DNA from 2 places in the Massilimicrobiota sp. mt181 genome. Region 2 is predicted to be linked to the other one. Evidence: predicted binding sites of a transcription regulator. Region 2 holds the regulator's gene; the other holds the start of a gene.

Region 1 (3,408 bases), on a different contig from region 2:
CTGCCGCAAAAGATAACAGATATGGCAAAAGGGGAATCATAAACTGAGATAATAACAATGTCAGCAAGGCTCCGATAGGTTCAACAATTCCTGATAATGTTCCATACATAAAGGCTTTTGTCTTGGAAACACCTTCACTTTTGAGTGGCATTGAAATAATCGCCCCTTCAGGAAAATTTTGAATTGCAATTCCTAAAGACAAAGCGACTGCTCCAGCCAATGAAACATCCGTATTTCCCATCAATGCTCCAGCAAACACAACACCTACAGCCATTCCCTCAGGAAAGTTATGCATTGTGACTGCTAAAATTAACATTGTCGTACGCTGTAAATGTGATTTTCTTCCCTCAACTTGATGATCAAGATGCATATGAGGAATTGTACGATCTAAAAACAAAAGAAAGAAAATTCCTAATAAAAATCCAACTGCTGCTGGCATAAATGATAATTTCCCTAAATTTTCAGACATATCTATTGCAGGAATCAAAAGTGACCAGACTGAAGCCGCAATCATCACTCCTGATGCAAACCCCAGTAATATTTTCTGGACACGTCCATCCATTTTTTGACGCATAAAGAAAACACAGGCTGAACCTAACATTGTTCCTAAAAAAGGAATCAAAATTCCAATCCAAACAGATGTATTCATTTTATCACACCTCTTTTCTTTATGCCCTATCTTACTATATATCTTTCCATCTTTCAAAAAATATGATAAAAAAACTCATAAAACCACAAAAATGAATTTTAAAGCATAAAAAAAGCCGGGAATACAATGTATTCCCAGAGGCTCTTTTCTAAATTATTTAGTTAATTCAGCGAAATATTTAATAGTTCTAACCATGTTAGAAGTATAAGAATTTTCGTTGTCATACCAAGCAACAGTTTGAACTTCAGTAGTTCCGTTATCTAATGCTTTAACCATAGTTTGAGTTGCATCAAATAATGAACCATAAGTCATTCCGATAATATCTGAAGATACTAATTGTTCTTCAGTGTATCCAAATGATGGAGTTACAGCTGCTTTCATAGCTGCGTTAACTTGTTCTACAGTAACTTCACCTTCAACAACTGAAGTTAAGATAGTTGTAGATCCTGTAGGAACAGGTACACGTTGAGCAGAACCGATTAATTTTCCATTTAATTCAGGGATAACTAAACCGATAGCTTTAGCAGCTCCAGTTGAGTTAGGCACGATATTTACTGCAGCAGCACGTGCTCTTCTTAAGTCACCTTTTCTATGAGGTCCATCTAATACCATTTGGTCACCAGTATAAGCATGTACTGTTAACATGATACCAGATTTGATTGGTGCTAATTTGTTTAATGCATTAGCCATAGGTGCTAAACAGTTAGTTGTACAAGATGCAGCTGAAATGATTGTATCATCAGCAGATAATGTTCCTTCGTTTACTCCGAATACAACAGTTGGTAAATCATTTCCAGCTGGTGCAGAAATAACAACTTTTTTAGCTCCTGCATCAATATGAGCTTGAGATTTTGCTTTAGAAGTATAGAAACCTGTACATTCTAAGACTACATCTACTCCTAATTCTCCCCAAGGTAATTTAGAAGCATCTGCTTCTTTGTAGATTTCGATTTCTTTTCCATCTACTACGATTGAAGATTCTTTAGCTTCTACTGTATCAGCTAAAGCATATTTACCTTGAGCTGAATCATATTTTAATAAGTGTGCTAACATTTTAGGATCTGTTAAGTCGTTGATTGCAACAACTTCATATCCTTCAGCTCCAAACATTTGTCTAAATGCTAGACGTCCAATACGTCCAAAACCGTTAATTGCTACTTTTACTGCCATTTTTATGACATCCTCCTTACTAATAATTTATGTCTATATTATAGTCCACAAACTCAAATAAATCAATAAAAGTTAAGCCGTTTATATAAATTTTTTCACATGGAAGAGATTACATTTCTTATTTCTGGAATTCTTAACCATTTATTAACATAAATCAAAAATTTTTTTCAGTGAATATTTCTTTGAAATCTCTCTATAATGAATTATGGAGGTAACTTTATGCATTTTATACCCACTGTCATTTTAAAAAGAAATTCAAAAGAATATGCCTATGATATTTTTTCCAGACTGTTGGAAGATCGTATCATTATGCTATGTGGAGAGATCAATGATGAAATGGCCAGTTCCATAGTCAGTCAGCTATTATACTTAGAATCACTAGATGCACATGCTGATATTGATATGTACATCAACTCTCCTGGAGGCAGTGTTTCTGCTGGCCTTGCCATTTTTGATACCATGAATTTTGTCAAATGCGATGTTTCTACCATCAGCATTGGGCTTTCTGCCAGCATGGGCGCTTTTTTATTGGCTGCCGGTCAAAAAGGAAAACGATATGCACTGGAAAATAGTGAAATCATGATTCATCAGCCTTTAGGCGGGATACAGGGGCAAGCCAGTGACATTGAAATTTCGAGTCGTCATATTCTCAAACAAAAAGAAAAACTCAACCGTCTTTTATCCCATATGACAGATCAGCCCTTAAGAAAGATTAAGAAGGATACTGATCGTGATTATTTTATGAGTGCCTATGATGCTCTAAATTATGGTCTGATTGATGAAGTTTTAAAAAACAATCAAGGATGAATTGATGATCCTTGATTGTTTTTTTTCATATTCACTTCAAGATAGCCTTCTTTTATATCAAAATGCGAAATCGGTAAATCAATAGCGTATTTAATTTGATCCTGTCCCCATTGAACATGAGAATCTTTAATGAAAGATTTTAAAAAACTCATGATTGGAAATTGTAAAAATAAATATTCTACTTTTCCTTCAAGATGTTCAACAATCAAAGTACGATTCATATATTGAAGCTGAAACTGACATGATAAATCAACATGATATTGATTGTAATTGAGCACTGATGCCAGCACAATTTTATTTTGAACAATTTTTAAATGAAATTCTTCAACTGAAACATCATATTTTTTTAAAACAGGTAGTAAAACAAACTCTAGCGCTATCTGCACTTCTTCTTCTGTTAAAATCATTCTATCACCCATATATTATATGAATGATTTCATCAGATATGTTCGATTTCATAAACAGGATATTTTTCAAAAATATCAAAAGCTTCAAAATATTGATTTTCCATTGGAATCCATCGCCCCAAAAAATCATCTATCTTTTCAGGATTACGTTTCATTAAGCGTTCTTTTTGTAGTGATGGTGATATTTTTAAGACAATCACATCACTATAATACTCCTGTAAAGCAGGATGCAGAGCATAACTGCCTTCAATAATATTAAAAGGATGATAAGGTATGTCAATAGCCTTTTGAAGTGTCATTGTCTGACAATCAAAACGTTGATAGTGAACTGTTTGCTGAGAAACTAAAGGTTTTAAAACTGTTTCTAAAAAGCGT
Region 2 (3,408 bases):
TAGATGCACTGGTGCCACGATATCTCAAAGATGTAGAGGCCAAGAAAATATGTTTATAGAGCCTTTAAAAAAAGAAGATTTAAAGGAAATCACTGATATTGAAGAGTCATTGATAGAAACACCATGGCGATTAGAAGATTTTGATTATGAATTGAATCAGAATCCATTTGCTCATCTTTTTGTATTAAAAGATCAACAACAGATTTTTGGGTATGTTGATTTATGGATCATGTATGAACAGGCGCAGATTTCTACAATTGGTGTGCGTCGGGATAAGCAGTCTCAAGGATTTGGGCAGCAGTTACTGTCATATGCAATGAAAATAGCTGAACAATCAGGAGTTGAAGTTATGAGCCTTGAAGTGCGACAGTCCAATCAGCATGCAATTGCGCTTTATCAAAAAAATGGATTTCAGATTCAAAGTATACGAAAAAATTATTATCAGGATAATCATGAAGATGCCTATTTGATGGTTAAGGAAATGGAGGGAAAAAGATGAGTCTTATTTTAGCTATTGAATCAAGTTGTGATGAAATGGCTGTCGCCATTTTAAAAGATAAAAGAGAATTGTTATGTAATGTTGTGGCTTCACAGATTGATACCCATCGTTTGTTTGGGGGCGTTGTACCTGAGATTGCCAGTCGTATGCATGTAGAGTGTGTCTCTACAGTTTTAAAAACAGCCTTATCTCAGGCACAGATTGATATGCATGACATTGATGCTATAGCTGTGACGAAAGGTCCTGGACTGGTAGGTTCTTTGCATGTTGGTATGCAGGCTGCTAAAACTTTGGCTTTGGCCTATCATAAACCTTTGATAGGTGTTCATCACATTGCTGGACATATTTATGCTAATGAGCTGGTGGAAGATATTCAATATCCATGTCTCTGTCTGGTTGTCAGTGGAGGGCATAGTGAACTTGTTTATATGGAACATGAATTCTCTTTTGAAGTCATTGGTCAAACATTGGATGATGCCATTGGTGAAGCTTATGATAAAGTAGGACGTGTTTTACATTTGCCATATCCTGGAGGCCCAGTGATTGATCGTATGGCAGCACAAGGAAAACATAGTTATGCCTTGCCACTTCCGTTAAATGATGAAAGTTATAATTTTTCTTTTAGTGGATTAAAGTCAGCTGTGATTAATCTTTGCCATAATGCCAAACAACGTGGAGAAGACATTGTGCCAGAAGATTTAGCATGTTCTTTTCAGGAAGTTGCTGTAGATGTACTCGTTTCTAAAACAATTAAAGCTGCACAGGATTACCATGCTAAACAGATTATTGTAGCGGGTGGAGTCAGTGCCAATCAGGGCTTAAGACAGGCCTTGACAAAACAAAGCCCTATACCTGTTTTATTCCCACCAATGCGTTATTGTACGGATAATGCAGCGATGATTGCATCAGCAGCCCGTATTATGTTTGAACATCAATGTTTTTCACCGCTTGACTTAATGGTAAAACCGTCATATGATTTAGAAGAGGAAAGTCTTGGTGAATCATAATGGAAAAAAAACAACATAAAATTTCAAAAGCAACAATGTCTCGTTTTCCTGTGTATTTAAAAGCATTGCGCAATATGCAACATGAAGGGAAAAATAATTTCTTGTCAAGCGAATTGGCTGAAGCAACAGGTATCTTAGATACGACAATTCGTCGTGATTTTAGCTTTTTAACAACAAAAGAATCTTTAGGAAAACGTGGTATCGGTTACGATACAAAAGATATTATAAATATTTTAAATAATGTTTTAGGATTAGGATTAGATGAACCTATTATTTTGATTGGGGTAGGCAATTTGGGTAGTGCCATTTTAAAATATAATCGTTGGCAGTATACAGTGGGTAAAATTGTCTGTGGTTATGATTCTGATCAAAATAAAGTTGGAGAACGTTTTGGTGTGAAAATTCAACATATTGATGATTTGGAAAAAACTTTCCCTGAAGGCTGTAAAATTGCTATATTGGCTATTAGTCAGGATGTTCAACAAACTGTTGATCGTTTGATGGATTTAGGGGTCAAAGGCATTGTTGATTTTACACATACTCATTTTACTGTTCATCCTGATGTTGTTGTTCAAACTGTGGATGTTGTTGTCGCTATTCAGGAGCTTGTTTTAAAAATGCATGCAAATGATGAATAAAGTATTGAAATTTCATCAAAAAGATGGTAATAATATTTATAAAGTTATGATTTGAGAACACCTTATAAACATGTTTAAAAGCGACTTTTGGATGGTGAAAGCAAAAGAAACATATATAATGTGGAACACTCAATGAACTGGATAGGAGAAATGTGAGTAGACTATCCCGCAAGACTGCGTTATGGTAAGAGAGCATGATCGTCAGATGATGAATGAGGATGGTACCGCGATATTTCAAGTCGTTCCTTTAAGGAATGACTTTTTTTGTTAGGAGGAGAAAACAATGTTTGAGTTTATGACTGTAAGAGAATTATATGAAATGGTGTTAGCTGGAGAAGCCATGGAAACAGAAAGCCTGGAATATGTGGAATTAGATGGTTGGGTACGTACAAATCGTGATAATGGTAAAGTTGGTTTTATTGCATTAAATGATGGAACGTATTTTAGAAACTGTCAGATTGTATATTTACAGGAAAACTTATCTAATTATGATGAAGTAAAACATATCAGCACAGGAAGTGCTATACGTGTATTAGGAAAATTTAAATTGACACCTGATGCGAAACAGCCATTTGAAATTGAAGCAACCCAAGTTGTTGTAGAAGGTGCCTGTGACGATGATTTCCCATTACAAAAGAAGAGACACTCTTTTGAATATATGCGTGAAATCCCACATCTTCGTCCTCGTGCCAATACATTTTATGCGATTTTTAGATTAAGAAGTGTCTTGTCTATGGCTATTCATGAATTTTTCCAGTCACAAGGATTCGTTTATGTTCATACACCTATTATTACAAGTAATGATGGTGAAGGTGCTGGCGAAATGTTTAGAGCCACAACAATTGATGATACAAATTTTGATAAAGATTTCTTTGGTAAAGAAGCTTTCTTAACAGTTACAGGACAGCTTCATGTTGAAGCTTTCTGTATGGCATTTAGAGATGTCTATACATTTGGACCTGCTTTTAGAGCTGAAAATTCTAATACTTCACGTCATGCAAGTGAGTTTTGGATGATTGAACCAGAAATTGCTTTTGCCGATTTGGAAGATGATATGGATTTGATTGAAGACATGGTTAAATATTGTATTGATTACGTTTTAGAAAATGCACCTGAGGAAATGAAATTCTTTGAACAGATGATTGATAAAGATTGTATTCAAAGAATTACACATGTCAAAAATAGTGAATTTAAACGTATGACTTATACTGAAGCTATTGAAATTCTTGAAAAAGCAGATGTTAAATTTGAGAATAAAGTTGAA

What was found. The regulator Rex, encoded in region 2, represses fermentation and respiration genes when NADH is low (regulators of the CRP and FNR family bind a similar motif). The targets are predictions, from matches to a motif close to GTGAANNNNTTCAC.
Region 1: a site for Rex is predicted at 1,905-1,918, ahead of gap (type I glyceraldehyde-3-phosphate dehydrogenase). Genes of this name have one in related genera too.

The regions. Positions count from the first base shown of each region.
Region 1 covers NZ_JBVAYN010000008.1:43,550-46,957, reverse strand. Annotated here, with positions in the region: gene ACZYT4_RS06235 (ZIP family metal transporter) at 1-649, opposite strand, end outside; gene gap (type I glyceraldehyde-3-phosphate dehydrogenase) at 803-1,819, opposite strand; gene ACZYT4_RS06225 (ATP-dependent Clp protease proteolytic subunit) at 2,039-2,626, shown strand; gene ACZYT4_RS06220 (hypothetical protein) at 2,617-3,033, opposite strand; gene ACZYT4_RS06215 (uridine kinase family protein) at 3,066-3,408, opposite strand, start outside.
Region 2 covers NZ_JBVAYN010000007.1:79,956-83,363, forward strand. Annotated here, with positions in the region: gene tsaB (tRNA (adenosine(37)-N6)-threonylcarbamoyltransferase complex dimerization subunit type 1 TsaB) at 1-59, shown strand, start outside; gene rimI (ribosomal protein S18-alanine N-acetyltransferase) at 50-499, shown strand; gene tsaD (tRNA (adenosine(37)-N6)-threonylcarbamoyltransferase complex transferase subunit TsaD) at 496-1,506, shown strand; gene ACZYT4_RS05865 (redox-sensing transcriptional repressor Rex) at 1,506-2,144, shown strand; T-box leader at 2,182-2,394, shown strand; gene asnS (asparagine--tRNA ligase) at 2,428-3,408, shown strand, end outside.